3 regions of the Micromonospora sp. NPDC049374 genome follow, and region 1 is predicted to be linked to each of the others. Evidence: riboswitches for the same ligand, from Rfam matches in the RefSeq annotation. Region 1 holds a riboswitch; each other region holds the start of a gene.

Evidence for each region. Region 1 has a riboswitch for cyclic di-AMP ahead of AB0J93_RS18105 (hypothetical protein). Riboswitches for the same ligand answer to the same signal wherever they lie in the genome.
Region 2: another riboswitch for cyclic di-AMP. It lies ahead of AB0J93_RS18900 (hypothetical protein); the one in region 1 lies ahead of AB0J93_RS18105 (hypothetical protein).
Region 3: another riboswitch for cyclic di-AMP. It lies ahead of AB0J93_RS12805 (NlpC/P60 family protein); the one in region 1 lies ahead of AB0J93_RS18105 (hypothetical protein).

Annotation. Positions count from the first base shown of each region.
Region 1 covers NZ_JBFAQH010000010.1:117,427-120,627, reverse strand. Annotated here, with positions in the region: gene AB0J93_RS18115 (AAA family ATPase) at 1-263, shown strand, start outside; gene AB0J93_RS18110 (cation diffusion facilitator family transporter) at 355-1,272, shown strand; cyclic di-AMP (ydaO/yuaA leader) riboswitch at 1,426-1,557, shown strand; gene AB0J93_RS18105 (hypothetical protein) at 1,562-2,665, shown strand; gene AB0J93_RS18100 (PfkB family carbohydrate kinase) at 2,884-3,201, shown strand, end outside.
Region 2 covers NZ_JBFAQH010000011.1:34,536-37,736, forward strand. Annotated here, with positions in the region: gene AB0J93_RS18895 (YibE/F family protein) at 1-947, shown strand, start outside; cyclic di-AMP (ydaO/yuaA leader) riboswitch at 1,114-1,245, shown strand; gene AB0J93_RS18900 (hypothetical protein) at 1,249-2,265, shown strand; gene AB0J93_RS18905 (carbonic anhydrase) at 2,351-3,049, opposite strand.
Region 3 covers NZ_JBFAQH010000006.1:177,936-181,136, forward strand. Annotated here, with positions in the region: gene AB0J93_RS12800 (NlpC/P60 family protein) at 87-1,097, shown strand; cyclic di-AMP (ydaO/yuaA leader) riboswitch at 1,290-1,424, shown strand; gene AB0J93_RS12805 (NlpC/P60 family protein) at 1,479-2,471, shown strand; gene dcd (dCTP deaminase) at 2,528-3,106, opposite strand; gene AB0J93_RS12815 (pyridoxamine 5'-phosphate oxidase family protein) at 3,184-3,201, shown strand, end outside.

The DNA.
Region 1 (3,201 bases):
CCCTGCTCGGCGAGGTCGAGGGCACCGTCGGCGTGATCACGCCGGTGCCCCGCCGGGACCAGGTCGCGGCCTGGCTGGGGGCGCTGGGCGGGGAGCGGTTGCAGGTGGTGACGAGCCTGGAGGCCAAGGGCATGGAGTACGACGGTGTGGTGCTGGTCGCCCCGGCGGAGATCCGGGCGGAGCCCGGCTCCGGTGTCCGTACCCTCTACGTCGCGCTGTCCCGGGCCACTCAGCGGTTGACCACCGTCGACCCGACCGGTTGAGCCCGAGCACCGCGAGCCACCCGACGATTGCACACATAGCGATGTTGGCATAGCTCCGTCCCCGGCCCGGCGGACGACGCAAGGTGTCTGGGTGGGTGCCGGCCATGACCACCACCATGCTGCGGTGTCGAACGCCGCGCACCGCCACTCCGGCCGGCTGTGGGCAGCATTCGCCCTGCTCAGCGCGCTGACGCTGGTCGAGGCAGCCACCGCTCTACGGACCGGTTCGCTGGCCCTGCTCTCCGACGCCGGGCACATGTTCACCGACGTGCTGGGCATCGGGATGGCTCTCGCGGCCGTGGCCGCCACCCGACGGGCCGACACCGACCCGCAACGCACCTTCGGGCTCTACCGGCTGGAGGTGCTCGCGGCCCTGGCCAATGCGGTACTGCTCTCCGGCGTCGCGGTGTACGTGCTGGTCGAGGCGGTACGCCGGTTCGGGGATCCACCCGAGGTGCTCGCCGGCCCGGTACTGGTGGTGGCGGCCCTCGGCCTGCTCGCCAACATCGCCGCGTTCGCTCTCCTGCGACCGGGGGCGCGGGAGAGCATCAACCTGCGCGGTGCCTACCTGGAGGTGCTGGCGGACCTGCTGGGCTCGCTGGGCGTGATCGCGGCCGCCCTACTGATCACCGTGACCGACTGGTGGTGGGCAGACCCGCTGGTCGCGGTGGCGATCGCCACGTTCATTCTGCCCCGGACGTGGCGCCTGGGTCGGGCGGCGGTACGCATCCTGGTCCAGGCCGCGCCGGAACACCTTCAGGTCACCGCGGTGTACGACCGGCTGGCCGCGGTGCCGGGCGTGGCCGGCGTCCACGACCTGCACGTCTGGACGTTGACCTCCGGCATGGAGGTCGCCTCGGCGCACCTGACCGTCAGCCCGGGCGCCGACGTCGGCGCCGTGCTGGCAGCGGCCCGCTCGGCACTGCACGAGGACTTCCAGATCGAGCACGCGACACTGCAGATCGAGCCGCGATCGGATCCGGGGGACTGCGGGGCAGCCCGGTGGTGACGGGAGCAATAGCCCCAAAAAGGGTTATTGTCCGCTTTTGATCTGGTCTACTAGTCAACAACTGAACACCAGCAGTAACAGCAGCTGCACCGGTCACATGGGCACCGGTAGGCTCGGACCCGGCCCCCGCCAGGCGGCACCCACCGGTGCCGGCGGCGGCCGCCGCCTAATCGCCCGCCAGGGCGAACCGGGGAACCATGTTCCTGGGGTGTATCCGCGTCAGCGGTAGGGATCTTCCGTCCCGAACCCGTCAGCTAACCCGGTCGGCGGCTGACGGAAGGAAATGTGCATGCCAGCAGTGGCAACGGTAAGACCGGCCGCCCGTACGGCGGCCCTGATCGCCGCCGCGCTCGCCCTCACCCTCGGCGTCGCGCTGGCCCCCTTCTCCCCAGCCGCCGCGGCACCGCAGCCGCTGCGGGCGGCGGCCCCGGGCGATGTGGACGACGAGGGTGGCACCCCGGCGCTGCGGGCCCAACTGGAGGCCGCCAGCAAGGGCTACCTCGACGCCAAGACCGCGCTCGACCGCTCGGTGAAGCGTCAGAAGAAGCTTGCCGAGCAGCTCAAGACGACCGAGAGCCAGGTCGCCGAGCGCGGCACCAAGGTTGCCGAGATCGCCGCGCAGGCGTACCGCACCGGGCGACTGGGTGCCGCGTCGGCGCTGCTCAACAGCGGGTCACCGGCCGGTTTCATGGACCGGGCAGCGGCGCTGGATGCGGTGGCCGCCAACGAGGACCGCGCGCTGCGCGAACTCCAGACGGCCCGGGACGAGGTCGGCGCCACCAAGCAGGCGCTGGACGCGGAGATCCAGGAACAGCGCAAGCAGGTGGCCGTGATGGCCAAGCGCAAGGACCAGGCCGAGCGGGCGTTGACCGTGGCCATCGAGCGGGACGAGGCGGCCGAACGGGCCAGGGCCGCCGAGCGGGCCGCCCGGTCACCCTCGCGCAACAGCGGGTCGAGCCCCACCGCCAAGCCCGCTCCCCGTAACTCGGACGGGTCATGGCCCTCGGAGTCGTGCAGCGTCAACGACCCCACCCCGGCCAACGGCTGCATCACCCCACGCACCCTGCACGCGCTGAAGCAGGCCAAGTCAGCCGGCTTCACCCGGTACGTCTCCTGCTACCGCTCGGGCGGCTCGGGCGAGCACCCGAAGGGCCGGGCCTGCGACTTCGCGGCCCAGAAGAACGGCTTCGGCGGGGACGCGACCGGGGGCGACCGGTCCTACGGCAACAACCTGGCGGCGTACTTCGTGAACAACGCCGACCGGCTCGCGGTGCTCTACGTGATCTGGTACAGGCAGATCTGGCTGCCCAGCAGCGGCTGGAAGTCGTACAGCGGCGCCCGGGGTGACCCGTCCAGCGACCACACCAACCACGTCCACCTGTCGGTGTACTGAGTCCATCGTCGCGCCGGGTGAGCCGCTCTTCACGAGCGGTTCACCCGGCGCTGCGTTTCCACCGCTGGTCGGCGGGGCACCGTCCCTTCGGCGCGCGATGACGCGTCTCCTTGGTTACCGTCGTACCAGGAAGCGGTATTTGTCCGCTAACGGGAGGGACGCCCCATGAACGAGCGAATCGCCAGGCGCGACGGCGGTACGGACAACGGGGAGCGGTCATGAGCGACCGCGTCATGATCTTCGCCCCGACCCCGCTGCTGACCGTGACCATCGACCAGCCGAGCGACGCGCCGGAGCTGCACCTGCACCCGGGCGGGCAGGGGGTGTGGCAGGCCAGGATGGTGCTGTCCCTCGGCGTCGACGTGGTGCTCTGCGCGGCGCTCGGCGGCGAGGTCGGGCAGGTACTGGAGCCGTTGCTGGTCAGCGAGGGAGTCGACCTCAAGGTGGTGGCCCGCGACTCCGGCGGCACCGGCGGGTACGTGCACGACCGCCGCGAGGGAACCCGTCGGGAGATCGTCGACGTGGTCGGCCAGCCG
Region 2 (3,201 bases), on a different contig from region 1:
TCAGCACCTACAACATCGCCGAGCACCAACGCGGCAAGCCGCTGGTGTGGCTGGCCGTACTCTTCGCCGCCGCCATCGTCGCCTTCGGGCGACTGCGGGGCCTGGCCGCTCTGGGTGGCCTGGCCGCCAGCTTCGCCATCCTGCTGACCTTCGTGCTGCCCGGCATCAGCGCGGGCCAGCCGCCGCTCGCGGTCGCCATCGTCGGCGCTTCGTTGATCATGTTCGTGGTGCTGTACCTGACCCACGGCGTATCCGCCCAGACCTCGGTGGCCGTGCTCGGCACGCTCGCCAGCCTGGTACTGACCGGGCTGCTCGGGCTGGCCGCGACCGGGGCCACCCACCTGACCGGATTCGGCAGCGAGGACGCCACCACCCTGTCCATGTTCCGCGGCGACGTCGACCTGCACGGCCTGCTGCTCGCCGGCATCATCATCGGCTCGCTGGGCGTACTGGACGACGTCACGGTCACCCAGGCCGCCGCGGTCAACGAGCTGCGCCACGCCAACCCGAACCTCTCCCGCCGGGAGCTGTACCGCTCGGCCACCCGGGTCGGGCGGGCACACATCGCCTCGGTGGTCAACACCATCGTGCTGGCGTACGCCGGCGCCTCGCTGCCACTACTGCTCCTGCTGACCGCGGACTCCCGTGCGCTGGGGCAGATCCTGACCAGCGAGTTCCTCACCACGGAGATCGTTCGAAGCGTGGTCGCCACGCTCGGGCTGATCGCCGCGGTACCGCTGACCACCGCGCTGGCCGCGGTGGTCACCACCGCCGGGCGCGGCGACACCGGCGTCCGCAGTGGTGGATCCACCCCCGTGGTTCCCCGGCCGGCGACGGACCGGGCCGAGGCGCTCCGCGCCCTCAGCACCCCACCCACCCGAAACACATCCCCCGCCACCCCCTCGGGGTGGCCCGACCCGGACAGGAGCACGGACACCACATGGTGACACTCCTCAACGTGACCGCCCCTGCCGATGCGGCTCGTAACCGTGTCGCTGGTCACTCAAAGCGATTACGAAATGACGCATCTCGTCGGGTTCGGGGCGTAGAGGCACAGATGGACTGTCGGGTAACCTCACTGCCGGTCACCGCCGAAGGCGCGCAGCGGCGCCTGCGGTGCCACCGCCCAATCGCCGTCAGGCGAGCCGGGAACCCAGGTACGTGGGGTGAATCCGCGAAAGCGGTAGGGGCCACTTCCGTCCCGAACCCGTCAGCTAACCCGGTCGGCGGTCGATGGAAGGGAAAACAGTGACGGCACCCCTACGCCGCTGGTTGACACCCGTGGTGGCCGTGTTCGCCGCGTTCGCCGTGTTCGCCGGTCCGATGCCGGCGACGGCCGCACCGAACGACCCGAAACCAGCGGAGCACGACGACGACCCGCCGATGCTCAACGACTTGATCGAGGCGACCACCCGGGACTACTCCAAGGCCAAGGCCAAGCTGGAGAAGTCCAAGAAGCGCCAGCTCCGACTGGCGGTCGAGGTCCGCTCCGCTCAGGCCGACCTGGACGCCCTCTCCCCACAGGTCGCCCAGATCGCCACCCAGTCGTACCGGACGGGCCGGGTCGGCGCGATCGCCATGCTGTTGCAGAGCAGCGCACCGGACTCGTTCATCGACCGGGCCTCGGCACTGGACGAGCTGAACCTGGTCAACGACAAGAAGCTGGGCGAGGTCAACGCGATCAAGCTCCGCGCAGAGCAGGCCAAGCTCGCGCTCGACGCCGAGGTGCGCGAGCAGAAGAAGCTGACCAACGACATGGCGCGCAAGAAGAGCGAGGCGGAGAAGTCCCTCCGACTGGTCGGCGGTGTCGGCCTGACCGGCGGGCTGGTGGACGCCACCTCGCCGGTGGCCCGGATCGCGCCGAACCGGGCCTCGGACGGCGGCTGGAAGCCCGAGTCGTGCAGCCAGAACGACCCCACCACGTCGGGCTGCATCACGCCCCGGACGCTGCACATGTACAAGGAGGTCAAGCGGGCCGGATTCAACCGGTTCGTCGGCTGCTTCCGCCCGGGTGACAAGTTCGAGCACCCCAAGGGCCGGGCCTGCGACTGGTCGTTGCAGAACAGCGGCTTCAGGCCGTGGCACAACAACGACACCCGGATCTACGGCAACAACCTGGCCGCCTTCCTGGTCCGCAACGCCGACCGGCTGGGCGTCTACTACGTGATCTGGAACCGGCAGATCTGGTTCGCGGCGACCGAGCGCTGGAGCTCCTACAGCGGCCCGTCCAACCACACGGACCACGTTCACGTGTCACTGCTCTGATCGCCCGACGCGACGCACCGAGGGCCGTCCCGTCAACCGTGGCGGGACGGCCCTCGTCGTTCAGGACGTCGTCGTCGGTCGCGGATCAGGGCGCGGTCGCCATCGCACCGCCGAGTTCGGCGGGTTCCGCGGCCACCGCCCGCACCTCACCGGCGGCCAGGCGGTACGACATGCCGACCACCGCGCACCGCCCGGCAGCCACCTCCGCCGCGAGGGTCGTGGAGGAGGCCAGCATCGTCTCGACGGTCCGCGCGATGTGGATGTCCACGATCCCGTCCAGTTCGTGCACTCCGGCGTCCTGTGCCCGGTGCAGGCTCGGCACCACGGCGTCGACCACCGCACCCAGATGCCCGGGAGGCGTGGTCGCGGTGGCCAGTGCCTCGCGGGCCGCCTGGACGGCGCCGCACGAGTCGTGGCCGAGCACCACCACGAGCGGCGTACGCAGCACGGCCACCGCGTACTCCACGCTGCCCAGTACCTCCGACCCGACGGTGTGCCCGGCGGTGCGGACCACGAAGAGGTCGCCCAACCCGCGATCGAAGATGATCTCGGCAGCGAGCCGGGAGTCGGAGCAGCCGACGATCACCGCGAAGGGATGCTGTTCGGCCGCGACGGCGGCCCGCCGCCCGGCGTTCTGGTTGGGATGCCGCAGCGTGTCGGTGACGAACCGCCGGTTGCCGGCGAGCAGCTCGGCCAGGGCCCGCTGCGGGGCACCCGGAAGATCCGCAGTGAGCAGCTCGCGTTCCGGTCCGGGCTGCGGGCCGGGCGTTCCGGGTCGACTCATCCGGCTGCACCTCATCTCTGGGAGGAATGCCTGGTCATCCCGGCCGGCGCTGGTCACGGGCTGCCATCACGGTCACACGCGGCATAACGCACGTCAAGCTATACGTGATATGCATTTCATGCATCAGTCGACGCTTGCGCTCGGCCGAACCG
Region 3 (3,201 bases), on a different contig from region 1:
TAATGTGGGGCACCGACCGCCATGGGTCCTCTGTCCCCGCCCCTTACCGCTCGCGGGACGCCCGGCGGTCGGTTGCAAAGGAGACGCTGCCGGTGGCAACCATGCCCCTTCATCGTCGTGCGCCAGGACTATCCCGTCCGGGTGGCCTGCGTAGGGCCGCCCGTGCGCTGGTTGTCCTCGTCGCCGCCGCCGCGGTCGGTGCCGGCCTGCTCGCCGCCCCCGCGTACGCCGAACCCTCGGTCGACGAGATCGAGGCCCAGATCGACAAGCAGTGGCGGAAGCTGGAACCCACCATCGAGCAGTACAACAAGGTGCGCTCCGAGCTGCGGGTCAACCGGCAGAAGTCGAAGAGCCTGGGGAAGAAGATCGAGCCGCTGGCCCTGGAGACCGAGCTGGCGATGAACCGGGTGGCCGACCTCGCCTCCCGCTACTACATCAGCGGCCCGTCCGCGGAACTCGGTGCGGTACTGCTCAACGCGAAGCCCGACGATCTCGGTGAGCAGATGGCCCTCCTCGACCGGCTCGCGTCGCAGGAGCGCCGCGAGCTTGAGGGCGTCATGAAGATCCGCAAGAAGTACGACGACCAGAAGGCCAAGCTCGACGCCCTGATCGCTTCCCAGGAGAAGCAGGAGAAGGATCTGGCGGCGAAGAAGAAGAAGATCGACGCCGAGATCAAGCGGCTCGAACGGTCGCTGCCGGTGACCACGGTGAAGACCACCAACTGCCCGACCATCAACGGTGTGGTCAGCGACGCCGCCCGCACCGCCATCAGGACGGCCTGCGCCCAGGTCGGCAAGCCGTACGTGTGGGGTGCCACCGGGCCGAACTCGTTCGACTGCTCCGGTCTGACCCAGTACGCGTACCGGGCCGCCGGCATCTCGCTGACCCACTTCACCGGTGCCCAGTGGAACGAGGGCAAGGCCATCTCCCGCTCCGACGCCCGTCCCGGTGATCTGGTGTTCTTCTTCAGCGACCTGCACCACGTCGGGCTCTACCTGGGCAACAACCAGATGGTGCATGCGGCTCGAGCCGGTAAACCGGTGAACGTATCGCCCATCACGACCATGCCGGTCGCCGGCTTCCGCCGACCCGGCTGAGTCACCACCCGCGCCCGCTGAGCGGTCGCGCAGGAACGCCCGAGGGCTCCCGGTCAAGTCGACGGGGGCCCTCGCCATTGTCAGATGTCAGCACCCACGGTGACGGTGCGGTTGTGTTGCGTATTGACTCCGATCGTCCCTACGCTGGGCAATCGTCGGCCGCTGGCAGTTCCGCCCACCCAGGGCGGTAACGGTCCGACACCGCCGAATCGCTCCTCAGCGAGCCGGGGAACCAGGTACCCGGGGTGAATCCGTGCGAGTCACGGTAGGGCGCCCCTTCCCGCCCGAACCCGTCAGCTAACCCGGTAGGCGGTATGGGAAGAAGGAGTGCTGAGCCCGGTGGCACACCATGCCCCGCGGCCACCGTCATCGCGGCCGGGGATGCCCGGCCGACCGACGGCTGCGCCGCGTTTCCGCTGGTACCGCTGCATCCTTGCCGCACTGGCCGCGACCGCCGTGATGCTGACCGGCGGCGTGGCGGCGGCCGGGGCCGACCCCACGGTCGCCGACATCGAGCGCCAGATCGACGAGGACTGGAACCGGCTCGAACCCGTCATCGAACAGCACAACGCCACCCGGCAGGACCTGGCCGCCAAGCGGCGGGAGGCGGACGCGCTGGCCGCCCGGATCGCGCCGCTGCAACGGCAGGTGGACGAGGCCATGGACCGGGTCGGCAAGCTCGCTGCCCGCGCGTACAAGGGTGAGCAGGTACGGGCCGTCAACACGCTGCTCGGCAGCCGGTCGCCGGGCGAGGTCGTCGAGCAACTCGGCCTGCTCGACCGGTACGCCCGCTTCCAGCAGCAGGACGTCCGGCACGCGAGTGAACTGCGCGACGAACTCGCCGCCGCCAAGGCCGGGCTCGACCGCACCATCGATCAGCTCGCCGGTACCGAGGCCGATCTCGCGGCGAAGCGGCGACAGATCGACGCCGAGATCGACCGGTTGCAGCGGCTCCGGCTGCGGGCGTACGGAAAGGGAGGTGGTGGGCCGCTGCGGCCGGCCCCCTGTCCGGCCAGCTACCCCGGCGGACCGGCCGGCGAGGCGGTCACCTTCGCCTGTGCCCAGATCGGCAAGCCGTACTCCTGGGGCGCCGAGGGGCCGAACGCGTACGACTGTTCCGGGCTGACGCTGGCCGCATGGTCGCGGGCTGGTGTCGCACTGCCGCACAACGCGGCACGGCAACGTCGGGTCACCGCGTCGGTCAGTCGCGGCGCACTGCGCCCCGGCGACCTCGTCTTCTACTACCGGGACCTGCACCACGTCGGCATGTACGTCGGTGGTGGCTGGGTGGTGCACGCCTCCCGGGCGGGTCAGCCGGTCAAGATGAAGCGGCTGGACAGCAGCCCGGTGCACAGTTTCGGCCGGCCCGGCTGAGGCGGACGGACGTAGGCGCGGGACGGTGGATCAACGGCTGCGGCGTGGCTGTGGTGTCACCGGGTGGGCCAGGTGCGCCAGCTCTGCCAGGCACGACTCGGCGTCGGGCCGCGCTGACCCTGGTAGCGGGAGCCGTAGACGGCCGATCCGTACGGGTGCTCGGCGGGCGAGGAGAGCCGGAAGATGCAGAGCTGCCCGATCTTCATGCCCGGCCAGAGGGTGATCGGCAGGTTGGCCACGTTGGACAGCTCCAGGGTGACGTGACCGGAGAAGCCGGGGTCGATGAAGCCGGCGGTGGAGTGCGTGAGCAGGCCGAGCCGTCCCAGACTGGACTTGCCTTCGAGGCGGCCGGCGAGCTGGTCGCCCAGCGAGATGACCTCAAGCGTCGAGGCGAGCACGAATTCGCCCGGGTGCAGCACGAACGCCTGGCCGTCGGGCACCTCGACGGCGGAGGTGAGGTCGTCCTGCCGGGTGGCCGGGTCGATGTGGGTGTAGAGGTGGTTGTTGAAGACCCGGAACAGTTTGTCCAGACGTACGTCGATGCTGGAGGGCTGCACCAGGGTGGGCTCGAATGGTTCGAGCGCCAGGGTGCCCGCCTTGATCTCGGAGACCAGGTCGCGGTCGGAGAGCAGCATCGCCACACCATAGCTGCCGGTATGCGACACGCGTGTCGGACTACCCGCTTCGAACGTGTGTTCGATAGGATGTCGGCATGGCTTCCTGGTCCGAA